One region of the Cellulomonas sp. NPDC057328 genome, then DNA from elsewhere that is predicted to be linked to it. Evidence: riboswitches for the same ligand, from Rfam matches in the RefSeq annotation. Region 1 holds a riboswitch; each other region holds the start of a gene.
The links. A riboswitch is a leader RNA that binds a small molecule or an ion and turns the genes downstream of it on or off. The one in region 1 is predicted to bind thiamine pyrophosphate.
Positions count from the first base shown of each region.

Region 1 (5,251 bases):
GAGCAGCAGGTCGGCCAGCTGTCGGCTTGCCGCCACGCGCTCGATCCGCCCATCGGCGATCAGCCGATCCACCTCTACGCGACCACGCTCCCAGCGGACGATCATCGTGAGAGCTCCAGGCGTAGGAGGGGACGTTCTCTGACCGTGCGGACGAACGGGTCCTCGTCGGACAGCCACGCCGAGCGACGTAGTCGATGGATGGTCACCGGAACCCTGAGCGCGTCCTCGGCCTCGGCAGCGACGTCGTTGAGGCGTACCCGCGGCACGTCGCCGATGACGAGCACGTCGACGTCACCGGGCTGATCCCCAGGGACGCCCGTGAAGCGGGCGGCCCAGGAGCCGTAGACGTAGGCCTCCTCCACCTCGGGCACGGCCGAGAGGAGGCTCTGCAGCACCGCGGGCGGGCCGTAGGTGGCGGCGATGATCTCGGTCAGGGGTCGGCGGAGCCGGTAGTCCGGGTTCGCGTGGACGAGCCGTGCGCGGCCGACGCGCGTGTCCCCCAGGACACCGGCCTCCACCAGCCGAGACACCTCTCGATGGACCACGGTGGGCTGTTCCCCGGTCAGGCGCGCGATGTCGGCGAGGGTGAACTGCTTCTCGGGCTGGAGCAGCAGCAGTGCCAGCACCGTCGCTTGCGTGTGCGACCTGAGGTAAGGCGCCAGTGCGGGCGGCGGCATTCGCATAACCTGACGATATCGTCACGTTATCGGATCCCGCAACGGCGTACGCTCGCGACAGCACTTCTCACGCCGCGTCGGTCATCGCCTCCTGCGGCGAGGTGGCCGCGCCCACCGCGACGAGGACGCCCCCGACCGCGAGCAGCGCCGCCACGGGTGCGACGTCGCCGGACGCCGCCTGCAGCGGCGGCAGCCAGAACGGGTACAGCGCCGGCAGCACGATCGACAGGCTGTACGCGGTGCCGTAGCCGCTGGACCGGACGGCCGGCGGGAACCGCTCGGCGAGGTAGGCACCGATCGGCCCGTACGCGGAGACCGTCACGACCTGCAGCACCGTCACCAGCACGACGAGGGCCCCGGGCGACGCCGGGCCGGCGAACGCCGCGAGGTACGTCGCCGGCGCCAGGACCGCGGCCGCGACACCGAACCCGGCGAGGAACCGGCGGCGGCCCACGCGCGTCGACGCGTGCCCGCTCGCGACCATCGCCACCGCCGAGACGGCCGTCGCGACGAGCATCGTGCGCGTCACCGCCGCGCCGTCGAGGCCGGCGACCACGCCGAGCTGCGACGTGACCACGGTCACGCCCATGGTGGTGAACAGCCACAGGCCCGTCATCAGCACCATGAGGCGCCACAGCCGGTGCCGCTCCGCGCCGACCAGCACGGTCGTCAACGGCCGCGCGGCCGGGGCGGCCGCCGCGCGCTCCGGGGTGTCGCGCACGTGCCGACGGAAGTGCACGACGGCGGCGAACGCGAGCACCGCGCCGACCACGAACGGCACGCGCCACCCCCACGCGGCGTACCCGTCGGCGCCGAGCACGCCCAGCAGCACCAGGACGAGAGCCGCGATCGTCGCGTTGGCCGCCGGCGACATCGCCATGACCAGCCCGCTGACGAACCCGCGCCGCCGCGGCGCCGACCACTCGATCGCGAGCGGCACCGCCGACGTGTACCCGCCGCCGATGAGCACCCCGCTGACGAACCGCAGCGCCACCACCGCGAGCAGCACCGCCTCGTGGCTCATCGCCGCGACCGGCAGCGCCGCGATGAGCAGCGTCGTCACCCCGAGGCCCAGCATGCTGGCCCGGGCGACGACGGCCCGCCCGACCCGGTCGGCGAGCGACCCGAGCAGCGCGGCCCCGAGCGGGCGGCCGACGAGGGTCGCGACGAACACGAGCCCCGCGTACGTGACGACGGCGCGGGTGCCGTAGAGCTCGGCCGCGACGGGCGCGAGCGCGAGCACCGGCAGGAAGATGTCGAACTGGTCGACGTAGTTGCCGAGGACGCCGCCGCGCACGGCGGCACGGGCGGGGTCGGCACGTCCCGGGGCCGGGTCGGCCGGCGCCTGCGCGCCGGGAGTGGGCAGGACAGGACGGACCTCAGGCATGGCACTCCCTACGCCGGCATGACCCGGACAGGTTCGGACGGTCGACGGCCCGACAGCCGTCCTCTCAGCCCGCTGGTGCGGGCTCCCGTGTGGTGGTGGCGGCGATGCTAGCGACGCCGGGCGCAGCGCTGCGGGGGCGTCCACGGGCGGCGTCGTGCCCGGTCCGCACCTGGCGGCGGCCGAAACGGTTCGGGCCTGGTGGGGGCGGCGGGACGGCCGGAGTATCGACGGCAGCGCCGCCCGCCGCGGGCCGGGCGCAGTCCGACGAAGGAGTCGACCGATGCCCCGCTCCGCGCCGCAGCACGTCCCCGCCGGCGGGCCCCGACGCCGCCGGACGTCGCTGGTCCTCGCCGTCGCGCTGGCCGCCTCCGGGCTGGGCCTGGCGTCCACCGGCCCCGCGGCGACGACCCCCGCCGCGCACGCCGCCGTCCTGCCCTACCAGGACGCCGCGCTGCCGACGGCGACCCGGGTCGCGGACCTCCTCGGCCGCATGACGGTCGACGACAAGATCGGCCAGATGACGCAGGCCGAACGGGCGGTCGTGACGCCGGGTGACATGACGACGTACCGGCTGGGGTCCGTGCTCTCCGGCGGCGGCTCGGCGCCGACACCCAACACGACGGCGGCCTGGGCGGACCTCTACGACGGCCTCCAGCGCGGGGCGCTGGCGACCCCGCTGCAGATCCCGATGCTGTACGGCATCGACGCGGTGCACGGGAACAACAACGCGCTCGGCGCGACGATCTACCCGCACAACATCGGCCTCGGCGCGACGCGGGACCCGCGGCTCGTGCAGGACATCGGGCGCGCGGTCGCGGAGGAGGTCACCGCCACGGGCGTGGACTGGACGTTCGCGCCGTGCCTGTGCGTCGCCCGGGACGACCGGTGGGGGCGCACGTACGAGTCGTTCGGCGAGGACCCCGCGATCGCCTCGGCCATGGCCTCGATGGTGACCGGCTTCCAGGGCGAGCGGCTCGGCGGGCCGGCGTCCGTGCTGGCGACGGCCAAGCACTACCTCGGCGACGGCGGCACGGTCGGCGGCGACGACCAGGGCGACGTCCGGGCGACCGAGGCCGAGCTCCGGGCGGTGCACCTGCCGCCGTTCCGGGCCGCGGTCGAGCGGGGTGTCGGCTCGGTCATGCTGTCGTACAGCAGCTGGAACGGCGTCAAGATGCACGGCAACCGCTACCTGCTCACGGACGTCCTCAAGGGCGAGCTCGGGTTCGAGGGCGTCGTCGTCTCGGACTGGGCCGCGATCGACCAGCTCGACGGCGCGCGGGGGTTCACCGCGCAGGAGGTCGCCACGGCGGTCAACGCCGGGCTCGACATGATCATGGTGCCGAACGACTACCGGACGTTCCTCGGGCACCTGCGCCAGGGCGTGCAGAGCGGTGCGATCCCGATGTCCCGCGTCGACGACGCGGTGCGCCGTGTCCTCACGCAGAAGATCGAGCTCGGCCTGTTCGAGCGGCCCTTCGCCGACCGCTCGTACGCCTCGACGGTCGGCAGCGCCGCGCACCGCGCGCTCGCCCGGACCGCGGTGCAGAGGTCGCAGGTCGTCCTGAAGAACACGGGCGTCCTCCCGCTCGCCCCGACGGGCGGGAAGGTGTGCGTCGCCGGGCGCAACGCGCACGACATCGGCAACCAGAGCGGCGGCTGGACGCTGTCGTGGCAGGGCGCGAGCGGGGCGACCGTGCCCGGCACGACCATCCTCGAGGGCGTCCGCGAGGTGCTCGCCGGGCGCCGCACCACGACGTTCGCGGCGGACGCGGGCAACGTCGACGCGTCGTGCTCCGTGGCGGTCGCGGTGGTCGGCGAGACGCCGTACGCCGAGGGCGAGGGGGACCGCCCGAACGGGCTCGCGCTCGACGCCGTCGACACCGCGGCACTCGACCGCATCCGGGCCACGGGGGTGCCGACGGTCGTCGTGCTCGTGTCGGGGCGCCCCCTGGACGTCTCCGGCATCCTGCCGTGGGTGAGTGCGCTCGACGCGGCGTGGCTGCCGGGCAGCGAGGGCGCCGGCGTCGCGGACGTCCTGTTCGGCCGCGTCGCACCGACCGGGACGCTGCCGGTGTCCTGGCCGGCCTCGGCGACGCAGCAGCCCGTCAACGACGGCGACGGCCGGACGCCGCTCTTCCCGCTCGGCGCGGGGCTGACGTGGTCGGTCGACGGGACGGGCCCGACACCCTCCCCGACGCCGACGGCCTCCCCGACACCGACGCCCACCGTGACCCCCGCGCCGACCCTCACCCCGACGCCCACCGCGACGCCCTCACCCACGCCCCCGCCGACACCGACGCCGACGTCGACCGCGACGCCCGCGGCGTGCACCGCCGCCTGGCGCACGGACAACGCCTGGGGCAGCGGGTTCACGGCCACCGTCACGGTCCGCTCCACGGGCACCGTGCCGCTGCGCGGCTGGCGCGTCACGTGGGCGTGGCCGGACGGCACGCAGCTCGCGCACGGCTGGAACGCCACGTTCGGCCGCAGCGGCGCGACGCAGACCGCGGCGAACGCGTCCTGGAACGGCACGCTCGCGCCCGCGGCGTCCACCGCGTTCGGGCTGCAGGGCACGTCGGCCGGCGCGGCGCCGGCGCCGCTGCTCACCTGCACCGCGACCTGACCCGTCAGGGCGCCTCGCCCGCGCGCAGCCGCGCCAGCCACGCACGTGCCTCGACGAAGTCCGCGTCGGCCGTGCCGACGTGCACGGTCGGGGCGACCGCGTCCGCGCGCGGGTACGAGCCGAGGAACCGCACGTAGGGGCAGCGCCGGTGCAGGCCCATGAGCGCCTCGCCCATGCGCTCGTCGGTGATGTGCCCCTCGGCGTCGATGGAGAAGGAGTACCGGCCCAGCGCGTCGCCGATGGGGCGCGACTCGATGCGGGACAGGTTCACGCCGCGCACGGCGAACTGCTCGAGCATCGCGAGCAGGGCGCCCGCCTCGTTGTCGGGCAGGTGCACGACGAGGCTCGTCTTGTCGGCGCCGGTGCGCGGCGGCACCGCCCCGGGCGGGCCGACGACGACGAACCGGGTCAGCGCCGACGCGTTGTCGGCGACCTCCTCGGCGAGCGGGGTCAACCCGTACGTGGCGACGGCGGCGGGCGGGACGAGCGCCGCGTCGAACGGCAGCGCGTCGGCGTCCCCGGCCGCGAGCGCCTCGACGAGGAGCGCGGCCGGCGCGGTGTTGC
Region 1 covers NZ_JBHUZW010000033.1:7,907-13,157, reverse strand. Annotated here, with positions in the region: gene ACFUMH_RS08300 (HEPN domain-containing protein) at 1-105, opposite strand, end outside; gene ACFUMH_RS08295 (hypothetical protein) at 102-683, opposite strand; gene ACFUMH_RS08290 (MFS transporter) at 745-2,064, opposite strand; TPP riboswitch at 2,053-2,163, opposite strand; gene ACFUMH_RS08285 (glycoside hydrolase family 3 N-terminal domain-containing protein) at 2,345-4,687, shown strand; gene pheA (prephenate dehydratase) at 4,692-5,251, opposite strand, start outside.

Region 2 (5,251 bases), on a different contig from region 1:
CGCACGGTCGCGAGGCGCTGGGCGGCCGGCCGTTCGGGGACGGCACGCCGCCCGGACCCGTGCGGGACGACGAGCGCGTCGCGGCCGGGCACGGTGCGGACGGCGACGGGGAGGGCGCGGCATGAGCGGCACGTCGGACGCGCCGTCGACGCCGCTGCCGCACGCCTCCGCCGAGCCGCGCGACGGCACGGCCCGCGAGCACGTGCGCGCCTACGTGGCCGCCGCCGTCGCGGCGCTCGTCGCCGCCGGGCCCGGCCTCGAGCAGGGCGACGACGACGCCGTGCACGACGCGCGCGTCGCGACCCGGCGCCTGCGCACCGCACTCGGGGTGTTCCGGCCCGTCCTGGACCGCGAGCGCGTCGAGCCCCTGCGGGACGACCTGCGGGCGCTGGGCCGGCTGCTCGGGGACGTGCGCGACCCGGCGGTCGAGCGCGACGCCCTCCTGCGCGGCCTCGAGCGGGAGCCCGACGAGCTCGTCGTCGGGCCGGTCCGCACGCGCGTGGACGACGACCGGCGCGCCGCCCGCACCGCGGCGCTCGACCCGCTGCGCACGCACCTGGCGTCCGGGGCGCACCGGCGCACGCTGGCCGCGCTCGCCGCGCTCGCCGAGGACCTCCCGGCCGGTCCGCGCGCCGACGAGCCGGCCGACCGCTTCCTTCCCCGCCGGGCGCGCCGCGCCTGGCGCCGCTTCGACGCGGCCGTGGGGCGCGCCCTCGCCCTGCCACCCGGTGACGCGCGCGACCACGCGCTGCACGAGGCCCGCAAGGACGCGCGCCGCGCCCGGTACGCGAGCGAGGTGGCGGCGTCCGCCGTCGGCCGCGCCGCGCACCGGTCCGCACGTCGCGCGAAGGACGTGCAGTCCGCGCTCGGCGACCACCACGACGCGCGCGTGCGGCAGGCCTCCCTGCGCCGGATGGCGATGCAGGCCCACCTCGACGGCGAGAACGCCTTCACGCTGGGCCGCCTGCACGGGCTGGCGGAGGCGGCCGCGGACGCCGCGGAGCGCGAGTCGGTGACGGCGATCGACCGCGCCCGGCGGCGCCGCGGCTGGCTCGGCTGAGGCGACACACCGCCGTCCTCCTCGCGCGGACCGGCGATCCCGTCCCGGGAGGCCGGTCCGACGCCCCGCCCGTAGCGTGGAGGGCATGACGGATCGCCCCGAGGTGGAGCAGTTCTTCGACGAGTACGCGCGCGGGCTGCTCGCCCGCGACGCCGGCGCGGTCGCCGGGCTGTACGCGGTGCCCGCGCTGATCGCGTTCCCCGCCCAGTCGCTGGCGGTGGCCGACCGGTCGCAGACCGAGGCGTTCTTCACGAGCGCGTGGGAGCAGTACGACGGGGTCGACGACGTCTCGTCCGACGTGCGGGTCGTGGCGGAGACCGGCCACAGCGTCTGGGCCGACGTGACCTGGCGCTACGGCGACGAGCGGACCGAGCGGTTCATCTACCAGCTCGTCGACGACGCGGGGACCTGGCGGATCGCCGTGCTGACGCCGATCACCGACTGAGCCGTGGGGCCGGGCAGGGCCCGGCCCCGCGGCTTCCGCGGACGACCCGTGCAGCGGACGGCGCGGGACCGCGGACGCCCTGGTGCCGCAGGCGCGGGCCGCGCTAGGGTCGGCGCCACACGCCCCCGGGGAGCGCAGGAGCGCTGAGAGTGCCGGCCGGACGCCCGTCGTCCCACCGGCTGACCCGTGGAACCTGATCTGGTCAGCACCAGCGTAGGGAGCAGGGCTCGTGCCGCGGCGACCGCGGCGCGCCTCGTCCCCGTCGCGCGCCCCCGCGGCTGCGCGCCGGGGCGGGACGCGCACGGGTGCCGGGGTGCGTCGCGTCCTCCTGCCCCGGCTGCGTCCTCACCCGGGGGCCCGACCCCGGGAGGACCCGTGACCCGCACGACCGCCAACCCGCCGCCCGCGACGGCCCCGCACGACCCGACGGGCGCCGACGCGCCGACCCCCGCGGCGACGCCGCTCCGCGCGCCCGCCGGCGACGGCGCGGCGGCCCGTGCGCGCGCCGCCGCCCTCGGGGTGGGCGCCCGCGTGTCGGTGCACCCGCACCGCGACGACTTCGCCGACGTGCTCCTCGGTGCGCTGGCCGTGCTCGACCGCACCGGCGTCGACGTCGTCACCGACGACGTGTCGACGCTCGTGCGCGGCCCCGAGGCGGACGTCCTGCGGGTCGTCGTCGACCTCGTCGCCGCGGTCGCGCGCGAGGGCGGCCACGTCGTGGCGCACGTCCACCTGTCACGCGGCTGCCCCGGCGAGGTCGCGTGCGACCTCGGCGACGACGTCGTCCTCGCCCCCGTCGACCTCGCCCCGCCGGCGCCCGTGGGCGTGCCCGCGAGCGCGCACTGGGCTCTGTACCCGCTCGGCGTGGGCGGGCACCTCGACGCCGTGCTCGCGGCGGTCGACGAGGCGGGGACGCGCGTGCGCGTCACGTCCGAGCACTGCGTCACGCGGCTCGACGGCGACCTCGCCGACGTGCTCGGGACGGTCGCGCTGGCGTGGGCGCGCACCGGCGAGCACGTGCGGCACGTCGTCACGCACGTGACCGTGTCCGTCGGGTCGCCGTCCGTCGGGTCGCCGTCCGTCGGGTCGCCGTCCGTCGCGTCGTCGGCGGTGGCGCCGTGACCGCGGCCGGGCGCGACGTCGCGCCGGACGCGGGCGCCGACCGCGTCGACGCCGACCGGAGCGCCGACGCGCCGGTCGTCGACGTGCGGGCACGGCGCGGGCTCACGCTCTCCGAGCTGGTGCTGCTGGCGGTGCTCGCGGTCGTGTTCGGGTTCCTGTACTGGGCCCTGGTGCAGGCGTGGGCGGCGCTGCAGATCGCGATGGGGCCGTTCGGCGACCTGGCGCAGCACGTGCTCATCGGCGGGTGGATGGTCGTCGCGCCCCTCGCGATCTACATCGTCCGCAAGCCCGGCGTCGGGGTGGTCGTCGAGCTGGTGGCCGCGCTCGTCGAGGTCGCGTTCCTCGCCTCGCCGGTCGGGCCGATGCTGCTGCTCGTCGGGCTCGTGCAGGGCGTCGGCGCCGAGCTGGCGTTCACGCTCACCCGGTACCGGCGGTACGGGTGGTGGGTCTTCGTCGCGAGCGGCGTCAGCGCCGGGCTCGCCAGCACGCTGCTCGGCACGGTGCGGTACGGCTGGCACCTGCAGGACCTGTTCGCGCTGCGCATCGGGCTGCAGGTGGTGAGCGGCGTCGTGCTGTGCGGGCTGCTCGCGCGCGTCCTCGGGGACGCGCTCGCCCGTACCGGTGTGCTCGACGAGACGGCGCTGGGCCGCGAGCGGCGTGCCCGGCGGGCGGCGCGCGGTGCCGGCGCGGACGGTGCCGGCGCGGACGGGCCCGGCGTGGACGAGGCCGGCGTGGACGGGGCGACGGCGTGATCGAGGTGACCGGTCTGCGGGTGCGCTGGCCGCACGCCGGGGACGACGTGCTCGCCGGCGTGGACCTGCGGGTCGACGCCGGCGAACGGGTGCTGGTGCTGGGCACGTCCGGGTCGGGCAAGAGCACCCTGCTGCGCACCCTCGCCGGCGTCGTGCCGCAGCAGGTCGACGCGTCCACGTGGGGCGACGTGCGCGTCGCCGGGCACCGCGTCCTCGCCCCGGTCGCCCCCGGGGCGCCCGCCGTGCCGACGACCACGACGGCCGGCGTCGCCCGCGACGTCGGCACGCTCACGCAGGACCCGTGGGCGCAGCTGTGCCTGCCGACCGTGGCGGACGAGGTGGCCTCGGGGCTGGAGCACCGGGGCGTCCCGCGGGAGGAGATCGGCCCCCGCGTGCGCGCGGCGCTCCTCGCCGTGGGGGCCGCGCACCTGCACGGTCGCCGGACGGCCGGGCTGTCGGGCGGCGAGGGGCAGCGGGTGGCGCTCGCGACGGTCCTGGCGGCGCGTCCGCGGGTGCTCCTGCTCGACGAGCCCACGGCGCTGCTGGACCCCGCGGGCGCCGCCGCCGTGGGCGCTGCGGTGGGCCGCGCCGCGGCCGGGCGCGCCACGCTGCTCGTCGAGCACCGGCTCGACGAGCAGGGCGGGCAGGGCCCGGACGGGGCCGCCGGCGGTGCACGCACCGGGCCGGGCCGCGTCGTCGTGCTCGGCGCGGCGGGCCGCGTGCTCGCCGACGGTCCGACCCGCGACGTGCTGGGCGACCTGGCCCCCGACCTCGCCGCGCTGGGCACGTGGCTGCCCTGGTGGGCCGAGCTCGCCGCCGCGCGGGTGCGCGACCTGCGGGACCTGCCGGCCCCGTCGTCCCCCCGCGCCCCGGCCGGGTCCCCGGTGCTCCTCCACGCCCGCGACCTCCGTGTCCGGCGCGGGGGCCGCACCGCGGTCGACGGGGTCTCGCTCGACGTGCGCGCCGGCCGGGTGACCGCCGTCGTCGGGCTCAACGGGTCGGGCAAGAGCTCGCTGCTGCTGGCGCTCGCCGGGCTGCTGCCCGCCGACGGGGTCGTGCGCGGCCCGCGCCCCGCGCTGGTCCTGCAGCGGCCGGAGCAGCAGCTGCTCGCCCGGACGGTGCGGGACGACGTCGCCTGGGGTCTGCGCCGGGCGCGGGTGCCCGACGTCGACGCCCGCACCGACGCGGCGCTCGCCGCCCACGACCTCACGCCGCTCGCCGGCGCGGACCCGTTCCGGCTGTCGGGCGGCCAGCAGCGCCGGCTCGCGGTCGCGGCGGCGACGGTCGGGGACCACGACGTGGTGCTCGCGGACGAGCCGACCTTCGGGCAGGACCGGGCGACGTGGCGCACGTGCGCGCGGGCGTGGCGCGGGCTCGCGGACGCCGGGCGCGGCGTCGTCCTGGTGACGCACGACGTGCGGCTCGTGGCGGAGGTGGCCGACGACGTGCTGGTCCTGCGCGACGGGCGGGTGCTCGCGCACGGTCCCGTGGACGCCGTGCTCCGCGCCGGGGCCCTGCCCCGCGCCGGCCTCCCGCTGCCGCCGGCCGTGCGTGCGGCCGTCGCGGACGGCCGTCCGCTCGCCGCCGTGCTCGGCGCGCTCGCCGCGCGCACCCGCGAGCCGGCGGCGGAGGCGCTCGCATGACGCCCGCCGCAGCGCCGGTGCCCCGCCCGTCGGCGCTCGCGCGGCGGGACCCGACGCTGGTGCTCGCCACCCTGCTGGTGGTCTCGCTGCTCCTGCTCGTCCCCGTCGACCCGTGGACCCCGGGTGCGCTGCTGGTCGTGGCGGTCGTGGCGGCACGCGCCGGCGGCGTCCCGTGGCGGACGCTGCTGCGCGGCGCCGCGACGTTCGGCCCGTTCGCCGCGTCCGTGCT
Region 2 covers NZ_JBHUZW010000044.1:16,238-21,488, reverse strand. Annotated here, with positions in the region: gene ACFUMH_RS09990 (glutathione S-transferase family protein) at 1-125, shown strand, start outside; gene ACFUMH_RS09985 (CHAD domain-containing protein) at 122-1,060, shown strand; gene ACFUMH_RS09980 (hypothetical protein) at 1,146-1,505, shown strand; TPP riboswitch at 1,631-1,726, shown strand; gene ACFUMH_RS09975 (YkoF family thiamine/hydroxymethylpyrimidine-binding protein) at 1,881-2,627, shown strand; gene ACFUMH_RS09970 (ECF transporter S component) at 2,624-3,379, shown strand; gene ACFUMH_RS09965 (ABC transporter ATP-binding protein) at 3,376-5,022, shown strand; gene ACFUMH_RS09960 (energy-coupling factor transporter transmembrane component T family protein) at 5,019-5,251, shown strand, end outside.
Region 2: linked by a shared signal. The riboswitch ahead of ACFUMH_RS09975 (YkoF family thiamine/hydroxymethylpyrimidine-binding protein) and the one ahead of ACFUMH_RS08290 (MFS transporter) in region 1 are both predicted to bind thiamine pyrophosphate.

Region 3 (5,251 bases), on a different contig from region 1:
GACGGCCCCGCTGACGGCAGGCGGCACGGCTCCGGCGACGTTCGAGGACGACCGCACGGCGGCCCCCGAGGCCGTCGGCGGCGACGTGTCCGTCGCGTCGTTCAACGTCCTCAACTACTTCACGACGCTCGGCGCGCAGACGCCGTCGTGCGAGGCGTACACGACCCCGGGCGGCGAGCCGGTCACGGTGGACGAGGGCTGCGACCAGCGCGGCGCCTGGGACCCGGACGACCTGGCCCGCCAGCAGGAGAAGATCGTCGCGGCGATCAACGGCCTCGACGCGGACGTCGTCGGGCTGCTCGAGATCGAGAACTCCGCGCGCGTCGACGGTGTGGCCGACGAGGCGCTCGCGACGCTGGTCGAGGCGCTCAACGCGGCGGCCGGCGAGGAGCGCTGGGCGTTCGTGCCGTCGTCGGACGAGCTGCCGGACCCGTCCGGCCAGGACGTCATCACGAACGCGCTCATCTACCAGCCGGCGGCGGTGTCCCCCACGGGCGCCTCGCGCGCCCTCGGTGACCAGAGCGACGACGGCGAGGCGTTCCAGAACGCGCGCGAGCCGATCGCGCAGGCGTTCACGCCCGTGGGCGGCGGCGAGGCGGTCCTCGTCGTGGTCAACCACTTCAAGTCCAAGGGCTCGGCCGGCCCGTGGCCGGGCGACGCGGACGCCGGCGACGGCCAGGGCGCGTCGAACGAGTCGCGCGTCCGGCAGGCGACGGCGCTGCGGGACTGGGTGCCGACCGTGCAGGGTGACGCCGAGGCCGTCGCGCTCGTCGGCGACTTCAACGCCTACACGCGGGAGGACCCGCTGCAGGTGCTCTACGACGCCGGCTACGTCGACGCCGTGAGCACGCTCGCGCCCGGGCAGTGGAGCTACTCGTTCCAGGGCCTGTCGGGCTCGCTCGACCACGTGCTGCTCAACGAGGCCGCCGCGGGCCGCGCGACGGGTGCCGACGTCTGGGAGATCAACGCCGGCGAGTCCATCGCGCTCGAGTACAGCCGCTACGGCTACCACGGCACGACGTACCACGACCCGGGCCCGTACCGGTCGTCGGACCACGACCCGGTGGTGGTCGGCCTCACGGTCGGCGACGCGAACACGGGCCCGGTCGACCTGACGTTCCTCAACGTCAACGACTTCCACGGCCGCATCGACGGCAACACCGTCAAGGTGGCGGGCACGGTCGAGCAGCAGCGCGCGGCGGCCGAGGCGGCGGGCGGCGCGGCGGCGTTCCTCTCCGCGGGCGACAACATCGGCGCGTCGCTGTTCGCGTCCTCCGTCCAGCGGGACCAGCCGACCATCGACGTGCTGAACGCACTCGACCTCGCGGCGTCGGCCGTGGGCAACCACGAGTTCGACGGCGGGTACGACGACCTCGTCGACCGCGTGATCGCGGGCGGCGAGAACGCCGAGTTCCCCTACCTGGGCGCGAACGTCTACCAGGCGGGCACCACCACCCCGGCGCTCGACGAGTACGCGCTGCTCGACATGGCCGGCGTCACGGTCGGTGTCATCGGCGCCGTCACGCAGGAGACGCCCACGCTCGTCAGCCCGGGCGGCGTCGCGTCGCTCGAGTTCGGCGACCCCGTCGAGGCGGTCAACCGCGTCGCGGCGCAGCTGACCGACGGCGACGAGGCGAACGGCGAGGCCGACGTGCTCGTCGCCGAGTACCACGAGGGCGCCGGTGCGGGCACGCCCGACGGCGCGACGCTCGAGGAGGAGGTCGCCGCGGGCGGCGCCTTCGCCGACATCGTCACGGGGACGTCCGCCGCGGTCGACGTCATCTTCACCGGGCACACGCACAAGCAGTACGCGTGGCAGGCGCCCGTGCCGGGCGAGGACGGGACGCGGCCGGTGCTGCAGACCGGCTCCTACGGCGAGTTCCTCGGCAAGGTCGTCCTGACCTACGACCGCGGGTCCGGCGAGGTGACGGCGTCCACGGCGGAGAACGTCGCGCGCACCACCACGGCGGACGCCGAGCTCGTCGCGGCCTTCCCGCGCGTGGCCGAGGTGCAGGGCATCGTCGCCGCGGCGCTCGCGTACGCGGCCGAGGTCGGCAACCAGCCGGTGGGCTCGGTGACGGCGGACATCACGACCGCGTACGCCGGCGGCTCCTACGTCGACGGCCGCTACGTCGGCCCGGGCCCGCTGCCGAGCACGGGCCGCGACGACCGCAGCCGCGAGTCCACGCTCGGCAACCTCGTCGCGGACGCGCTGCTCGACACGCTCGACGCCCCGGAGCGGGGCGGCGCGCAGATTGGCGTCGTCAACCCCGGCGGCCTGCGCAACGAGCTGTTCCAGGCCCCGGACGGCACGATCACGTACGCCGAGGCCAACGCGGTCCTGCCGTTCGTGAACAACCTCTGGACGACCACGCTCACGGGCGCCCAGGTCGAGACGATGCTCGAGCAGCAGTGGCAGACGGACGAGGACGGCAACGTCCCGAGCCGGCCCTACCTCCAGCTGGGGCTGTCGGACAACGTCTCGTACACGTACGACGCGTCCCGTCCGCAGGGCGACCGCATCACGTCGGTGACGGTCGACGGCGCGCCGCTCGACCCGGACGCCGAGTACCGGATCGGCACCTTCTCGTTCCTCGCGCAGGGCGGCGACAACTTCCGCGTCTTCGAGGACGGGCAGGACACGGCGGACTCCGGTCTCGTCGACCGGGACGCGTGGATCGCGTACCTGCAGGCGAACCCCGGCCTCACGCCGGACTTCCGGGAGCGGGCGGTCGGCGTGCCGGCGCTCGACCCGGTCGAGGCCGGCGCGGAGATGACGTTCCCCGTCACCGGGCTCAACCTCACGAGCCTCGGTGCGCCGGACAACACGTCGCTCGAGGTGCGCCTCGACGACGTCGCGCTGGGGACCGCCACGCTGACCCGGGGTGAGGGGCCCGACGCGTCGGGCGCGGTCACGGTCACGGTGCCCGCGGGCACCGAGCCCGGGACGCGGACGCTGACCCTCGTGGCGCAGCCGAGCGGCACGACGGTGACGGTGCCGCTGGTCGTCGAGGCCGGCCTGCCCGCGTCCACGACGACGCTCACCGCGGAGCCGGACAGCCAGGTGCACGGCGACCTCGCGCCGCGGGTGCGCCTGACGGCGCGGGTGACGGCCGACGCGCCCGTCACCGGCGAGGTCACGTTCGTCGCGGGGGAGACCGTGCTCGGCACGGCGCCGCTGCGCGGCGGCCAGGCCCGGCTGACCCTGCCGGCGGGCACGCCGGCCGGGACGTACGACGTCGTCGCCCGGTACGCCGGCACCGACACGGTCGGCGGCTCGGAGTCGGCGCCGGTCACGGTGACGGTCGAGAAGGTCGGCAGCAGCACCACGCTGAACGTGCTCTCCTCGCCGTTCGCGTTCCTGCCGTCGGCGTGGGTCGCCACGGTCCGCCTCGACACGCTCCGCCTGCCCTCGGGCACGGTGGAGCTGCGCGAGGGCGACCGGGTCGTGGCGCGGGCCGACGTCGTGCTCGGCATCGCGGTCGGCACGCTGCCGCGCGACCTCGGCCGCGGCACGCACCGGCTCACCGCGGTGTTCGTGCCGGACGACGCGGCGAACGTCGAGGGCAGCACCAGCCGGACGGTGACCGTGCGTCGCTGACCCGTGCGCGCGGCGACGGGGGTGGGTCCACGGGGCCCACCCCCGTCGTCGTCCCCGGGCACGGCGGCCTCCCGCCCGGCCGCCCGACCGGCCGGGTCCGCCAGGTGGTCCGGTATGTCCGCGCGGGGCCCGCGCTGCGCTACGGTGGCCGGCGACACGGGGTGCCCTGCACCAGGCAGGGCTGAGATCACACCCGTCGAACCTGATCTCGTTAGCACGAGCGAAGGGATGTCGCGATGACGACGCCTGCCGTCCCCTGCCCGCCCGAGGACCTCGCCGCCCGCGCGGGGCTCGCCCTCGACGACCTGCGGGCCCGGACCCCGCTCGTCCAGTGCCTGACCAACGAGGTGACGACGAACCTCGTGGCGAACGCCCTGCTCGCGATCGGCGCGTCGCCGGCCATGGCCTCGGCACCCGGTGAGGCCGAGGAGCTGGCTGCGGTCGCGGGCGCCGTGCTCGTGAACCTCGGCACCCTCGGTCCCGACCAGCGGGCGGCGGTCGCGCCGACCGTCGCCGTCGCCGCCGGTGCCGGCACGCCGTGGGTGCTCGACCCCGTCGCCGTCGGCGTGCTGTCGGTCCGCACCCGCCTCGCGGCCCGCCTGGTGGCGGAGCGACCGGCCGTCGTGCGCGGCAACGCCAGCGAGGTCCGCGCGCTCGCGGGCCTGACCACCGCCGGGCGCGGCGTCGACGCCGGGGACGAGGTGGACGCCGCGGCGGAGGCGGCCGACGCGCTGGCCCTCCGCACGGGCGGCGCGGTCGCGGTCAGCGGGCCCGTCGACCTCGTCACCGACGGGCGCACGCGGGTGCGGCTCGCCGTCGGCGACCGCCTGCTCACCACCGTGACCGGCGCGGGGTGCGCGCTCGGCGGGCTCGTCGCGGCGTTCGCCGCCGTGACGGACCCGCTCACCGCCGGTGCGGGTGCCAGCACGGCGCTGGGGGTGGCGGCCGAGCGTGCGGCGCAGGTGGCCCGGGGGCCGGGCTCGTTCGTCCCGGCGCTGCTGGACGAGCTGCACGCGCTCACCGGCGCGGACCTCGCCGAGCGGCTCGTCGTCGCGGCGCGCGTGGCGGTGCCCGCATGAGCCGGCTGCCCGACGGCGTGTACCTCGTGCTCGACGCCGACGTGTGCGCCGCGGCCGGGCACGCGCCCGCCGCCGTCGCGCTGGCCGCCGTGCGCGCCGGGGTCCGCACCGTTCAGCTGCGCGCCAAGCACGCCGGCGTCCGCGACCAGGTCGCGCTCGCGGTCGCCGTCGCCGACGCCCTGCGCGACGCGCCGCCCGCGGTGCTGCTCGTGGACGACCGTGCCGACGTGGCCCTGGCCGCCCGGTCGCGCGGTGCGCGCGTCGACGGCGTGCACGTCGGCCGGTCCGACCTGGAGGTGGCCGACGCGCGCGCGCTGCTCGGCCCCGACGCGGTGGTCGGCGTGTCCGTCGGCCGCCCCGGCCTCCTGCCCGAGGCCGCGGGAGCGGACTACGTCGGCGCCGGACCGGTGCGCCTCACGCCGACCAAGCCCGAGGCCGGGCCGGCGCTCGGGGCGGACGGCGTGCGCGCGGTGGCGGACGCCACCGCGCTGCCCGTCGTGGCGATCGGCGGGCTGTCCGCCGCGGACGCGCCGACGCTGCGCCGGGCCGGCGCGCACGCCCTCGCGGTGGT
Region 3 covers NZ_JBHUZW010000147.1:1,643-6,893, reverse strand. Annotated here, with positions in the region: gene ACFUMH_RS17555 (ExeM/NucH family extracellular endonuclease) at 1-3,601, shown strand, start outside; TPP riboswitch at 3,749-3,847, shown strand; gene thiM (hydroxyethylthiazole kinase) at 3,838-4,680, shown strand; gene ACFUMH_RS17545 (thiamine phosphate synthase) at 4,677-5,251, shown strand, end outside.
Region 3: linked by a shared signal. The riboswitch ahead of thiM (hydroxyethylthiazole kinase) and the one ahead of ACFUMH_RS08290 (MFS transporter) in region 1 are both predicted to bind thiamine pyrophosphate.

Region 4 (5,251 bases), on a different contig from region 1:
AACCCGCGCCGGTGCACGGGCACGCCGGTGACGCCGACGCCGTCCCACGCGACGTCGCCGCCGGCGAGCGGCTCGAGCCCCGCCACGGCGCGCAGCAGCGACGACTTGCCGCACCCCGACGGGCCGAGCAGCGCCACCACCTCGCCGACGGGCACGTCGAGCGACACCCCGTCGACGGCGGCGCGCGCCGCACCCGGGTACCGCACGACGACGTCCCGCACGCCCAGCCCGTCGCTCACCAGCTGCTCCCCACGCCCGGCGTGCGCAGCCGCTCGCACACCGCCACGATCCCCGCGGTCAGCGCCGCGAGCAGCACGGACGCCGCCAGGGCCGTGCCGTAGTTGTCGACGCCCGGCCGGCCGAGCAGCCGGAAGATCACGACCGGCAGCGTCGGGCTCTCCGGCCGGGCGAGGAAGGACGTCGCGCCGAACTCGCCGAGCGACGCCGCGAACGCGAACCCGAGCGCGAGGCCCAGCGAGCGGACCGCCACGGCCAGGTCCACGGTCCGCAGGACGCGCCCCGGCGCGGCACCGAGCGTCGCCGCCGCCTCGCGCAGCCGCGGGTCGATCGCCCGCAGCACCGGCAGCACGGTGCGCACGACGAGCGGCACGGCGACCACCGCCTGCGCGACGGGCACGAGCACGCCGGACGTGCGCAGGTCCAGCGGCAGCCCGAACGGCCGGTCCAACGAGACGAGGAACCCGAAGCCCACGGTCACCGCCGACACGCCCAGGGGCAGCATGAACAGCGCGTCGAGCCCGGCCACGGCGCGCCGCCCGGCCGGCCGTCGCGGGCGCCGCGACACCACGAGCGCGACGAGCCCGCCGACGACGAGCGCGAGCACGGTCGCGTCGAGGGCGACCCGCAGCGACGTCACGGTGGCCTCGAGCGCGCTGACGCGCAGCACGTCCGCCGGCTGCGCGAGCCGCGCGTAGCTGTCCAGCCCCCAGCCGTCGGGCGTGCGCAGCGACCGGACGACGAGGTTGACGAGCGGCAGCGCCAGCAGGCCGACCGCGGTGACCGCCGTGACGGCGACCGCGACGGCGTCGAGCGGGTCCCGCATCCGCACGGGGTGCGCCGCGTCGACGGGCTCGGTGAGCGCGAGCGCGCGCTCGGTGCGGCGCCGCGCCCGGCCGGCGAGCACGAGCGCGCCGACCACGACGACGAGCTGGAGCACCGACAGCACGGCCGCCGCGCGCAGGTCGAGGAACTGCGTCGTCTGCACCCAGATCTCGGTCTCGACGGTGCCGAACTGCCGCCCGCCCAGCACGAGCACCGTGCCGAACGCCGTCGCGCAGAACAGGAACGTCAGCGACGCCGCCGACGCGATCGCCGGCGCGAGCGCGGGCAGCGTCACCGTGCGGAACGCGCGCCACGGCGACGCACCCAGCGACCGCGCGGCCTGCTCGGCGCGCGGGTCCAGCCGCTCCCACAGGCCGCCGACCGTGCGCACGACGACGGCGTAGTTGAAGAACACGAGCGCGAGGACGATCGCCGTCCGCGTGCCGTCCAGCCCGAGCCCGCCGAGCAGGCCGCCCTCGACGAGCAGCGACCGGAACGCGACGCCCACCACGACGGTCGGCAGCACGAACGGGACCGTGACGAACGCGCGCAGCGCGCCGCGCCCGCGGAACGTGCACCGGTGCAGCAGGTACGCGCCCGGCACGCCCAGCAGCACCGCGCCGAGCGTGCCGAGCGTCGCCTGCGTGAGCGTCTGCCCGACGATCCGCCACGTGCGCGGCCGGGACAGCACGTCGGCGAACCCGCCGAGGTCGAGCACGCCGTCCGCGACGAACCCGCGCCCCACGATCGCCGCGACCGGCCAGGCGAAGAACACGCCGAGGAACAGCAGCGGCGCCGCGACCGCGGCCGCCCACGCGAGGACGCGCCCGAGCGGCACCCCGCCGCCGCGGACCCCGGGGGGTGCGGCGGCGGGGCGGGCCCGCTCGAGCGTCGTCGTCATGGCCGGGTCGTCAGCCCACGACCGTGTCGGACCACTGCGTCAGCCACTCCTCGCGGTGCGCGTCGATGTCCGCGGCCGGGACCTCGAACGGCTCCTCGGCGAGCGGCGCCCACCGCGTCCACTCCTCCGGCAGCTCCACGGCCGAGCTCACCGGGTACACGTACATCGACGTCGGGATGTCGGCCTGCACCTCGTCGGAGAGCAGGAAGTCGATCAGCTGCGCCGCGCCCTCCGGGTTCTCGGCGCCCGCGAGCACGCCCGCGTACTCGACCTGGCGGAAGCACGTGTCGAGCAGCGCGCGGGTCGTCGGCTCCGTGCCGCCCTCGGGGACGGTGAACGGCGGGGACGACGCGTACGACAGGACGACCGGGCGCGGCCCGTCGCCGCCGCCGGCGGTGAAGTCGGTGTAGTAGGCCTCCTCCCAGCCGCTCGCGACCTTGAGCCCGTTGTCGCGCAGCCCCGCCCAGTACCCCGTCCAGCCGTCCTCGCCGTACGCGCCGACGGTGGCGAGCAGGAAGGCCAGGCCCGGCGACGACGTCACGGGGTCCGGCACGACGACCAGGTCCCGGTACGCCGGGTCGAGGAGGCTCTCGAGCGTCGTCGGCTCGGGGACGCCCTGCGCCGCGAACCACGTCGTGTCGACGTTGAGGCAGACGTCCGAGTAGTCCACCGCGATCAGCGCACCCTCGTCGTCGCCCTCGACGGCGTAGGCGGCGGCGTCCTCGGCGGCGGGTGCCGTCACGTCGGCCGGGACGACGACCCCCTCGTCGAGCGCGCGCGTCGCGAACGTGTTGTCGAGGCCGTAGACGACGTCGCCGAGCGGGGCGTCCTTGGTGAGCACGAGCTGGTTCGCGAGCGCGCCGGCGTCGGCCTGCTGCACCACCTCGACGGTCAGGCCCGACTCCTCCTCGAACTGCTCGAGCAGGCCCTCGGCGAGCGCGAACGACTCGTGCGTGACGAGCGTGACCGTGCCGGCGTCGGCGCTGCCGCTGGGGTCGCCGGACGCGTCGTCGGCGCCGCCGCCGACCGCCGAGCAGGCGCTCAGCGCGAGGGACGCGACGCCGGCGAGGGCGAGGGTGCGGGCACCGGTGCGGGTGCGGGGGGTCATGTGGTCGTGTCCTCCGTCGTCGTGCGGAGGGGTCCCACGCCGACGCACGCACCCGCGGGGACGCACGACCGGCGGGGAAAGAGCTAGCCCGACTCCCTACGCCGGTATCACCCGGATCAGGTTCGAGGGTCTGCGGTGGTCCGCACTCTCAGCGTCCAGCGCGTCCTCGCGGACGCCCGACGCTCCCCTGTCGTTCACCGCGATCCTAGACCCGTGCACCGACGTCGTCGGACACGCGTCCGACGCCCGGCCCCCGGGTCCGCAGCGGCGCCCGGCGCCCACCGGACTGCGGAGTGCCCCGCACCCCGTTAGCGTCGTGCCAGCACCGCAACACGGCGCACGACCTGGGAGGACGCGTTGGGCGACAACGACAAGTCGATGGTGGCGAAGCTCGTCGGGATGGGCGTGACGCTCGGTGCGGCGTGGGTCGCGCACAGGGTCGTCGAGCTCGGCTGGGAGAAGGCCCGGGGCCACAAGCCGCCGGCACCGGACTCGACCGACGACGACATCAACTTCTCCGAGGTCGCCGTGGCGGCCGTCATCACGGGTGCGGTGGTCGCGCTGTCGCGCGTGCTGGCGACCCGCGGCGCGGCCAAGCTCATCGCCCGCTAGCCGGTCTCACCCTCGCGGCCCCTGTGAGATCGCGGGTCCGCTGCGAGGTCGCGGGTTCGGTGTGAGGTCGCGGGCTGGAAACCGCGACCTTGCACGCAACCCGCGACCTCGCGTCCGGTGGGGGATCGGCGGGCGCGCGTGCGTCAGTGGCCCGCGCCCAGGCGGCCCGCCAGGCGGTCCAGGCGGGCCGCGCTGTCGGCGTTGACGCCGACGAACTCGACCTCCGTGCCGCGGGCGGCGTAGCGCTGCCGGATCGCGTCGAGCGCCGCGACCGTGGACGCGTCCCACACGTGCGCCCGGGACAGGTCGACGACGACGCGCGCCGGGTCGCCGGCGTAGTCGAACCGGTGCACCAGGTCGTTGGAGGACGCGAAGAACAGCGCGCCCTCGACGGCGTACACGCGCTCCCCGTCGTCGTCCGCCGCGTCGAGCCGCGTGACCGTCGTCAGGTGCGCGACGCGCCGCGCGAACAGCACCGTCGCGACGAGCACGCCGACGCCCACGCCGTACGCGAGGTTGTGCGTCGCCACGGTCACCGCGACGGTCGCGACCATCACCGCGGTCTCGGACAGCGGCATGCGGCGCAGCGTGCGCAGCGAGTGCCAGTCGAACGTCCCGACGGCCACCATGACCATCACGGCGACCAGCGCCGCCATCGGCATGATCGCGACGACGTCGCCGAGGCCCACGCACAGCACGAGCAGGAAGACGCCCGCGAGGAACGTGGAGATGCGGGTCCGCGCCCGCGACACCTTCACGTTGATCATCGTCTGGCCGATCATCGCGCAGCCGCCCATGCCGCCGAAGAACCCGGTGACGACGTTCGCGACGCCCTGCCCCCATGCCTCGCGCGTCTTGTCGGAGTGCGTGTCGGTGACCTCGTCGACGAGCTTCGCCGTCATGAGCGACTCGAGCAGCCCGACCACGGCCATCGCCAGCGCGTACGGGAGGACGATCTGCAGCGTCTCGAGCGTGAACGGCACGTCCGGGACGAGGAGCGACGGCAGGCTCTCCGGCAGCGCGCCCTCGTCCCCGACGGTCGGCACGGCGATGCCCGCCGCGACGACCAGGACGGTCAGCAGCACGATGGCGACCAGGGGCGCCGGGACGACCGTGGTGAACCGCGGCAGCAGCACCATGATCGCGATCCCCGCCGCGACGAGCGGGTAGACGACCCACGGCACGTCGACCAGGTGCGTCAGCTGCGACGTGAAGATGAGGATCGCCAGCGCGTTGACGAAGCCGACCATCACCGAGCGGGGGATGAACCGCATGAGCCGCGCGACGCCGGCGAGCCCGAGCACGACCTGGAGGACGCCCGCGAGCACCACGGTCGCCAGGAGGTAGTCGAGGCCGTGGTCGCGCACCACCGGCGCGACGACCAGCGCCACGGCTCCCGTCGCGGCGGAGATCATCGCCGGCCGCCCGCCGACGACCGCGATCGTGACCGCCATGGTGAACGACGCGAACAGCCCGACGCGCGGGTCCACGCCGGCGATGATCGAGAAGGCGATCGCCTCGGGGATGAGCGCGAGCGCGACGACCAGCCCGGCGAGCACCTCGGTGCG
Region 4 covers NZ_JBHUZW010000006.1:60,808-66,058, reverse strand. Annotated here, with positions in the region: gene ACFUMH_RS02465 (ABC transporter ATP-binding protein) at 1-239, opposite strand, end outside; gene ACFUMH_RS02460 (ABC transporter permease) at 236-1,963, opposite strand; gene ACFUMH_RS02455 (thiamine ABC transporter substrate binding subunit) at 1,974-3,071, opposite strand; TPP riboswitch at 3,148-3,270, opposite strand; gene ACFUMH_RS02450 (DUF4235 domain-containing protein) at 3,429-3,683, shown strand; gene ACFUMH_RS02445 (SulP family inorganic anion transporter) at 3,827-5,251, opposite strand, start outside.
Region 4: linked by a shared signal. The riboswitch ahead of ACFUMH_RS02455 (thiamine ABC transporter substrate binding subunit) and the one ahead of ACFUMH_RS08290 (MFS transporter) in region 1 are both predicted to bind thiamine pyrophosphate.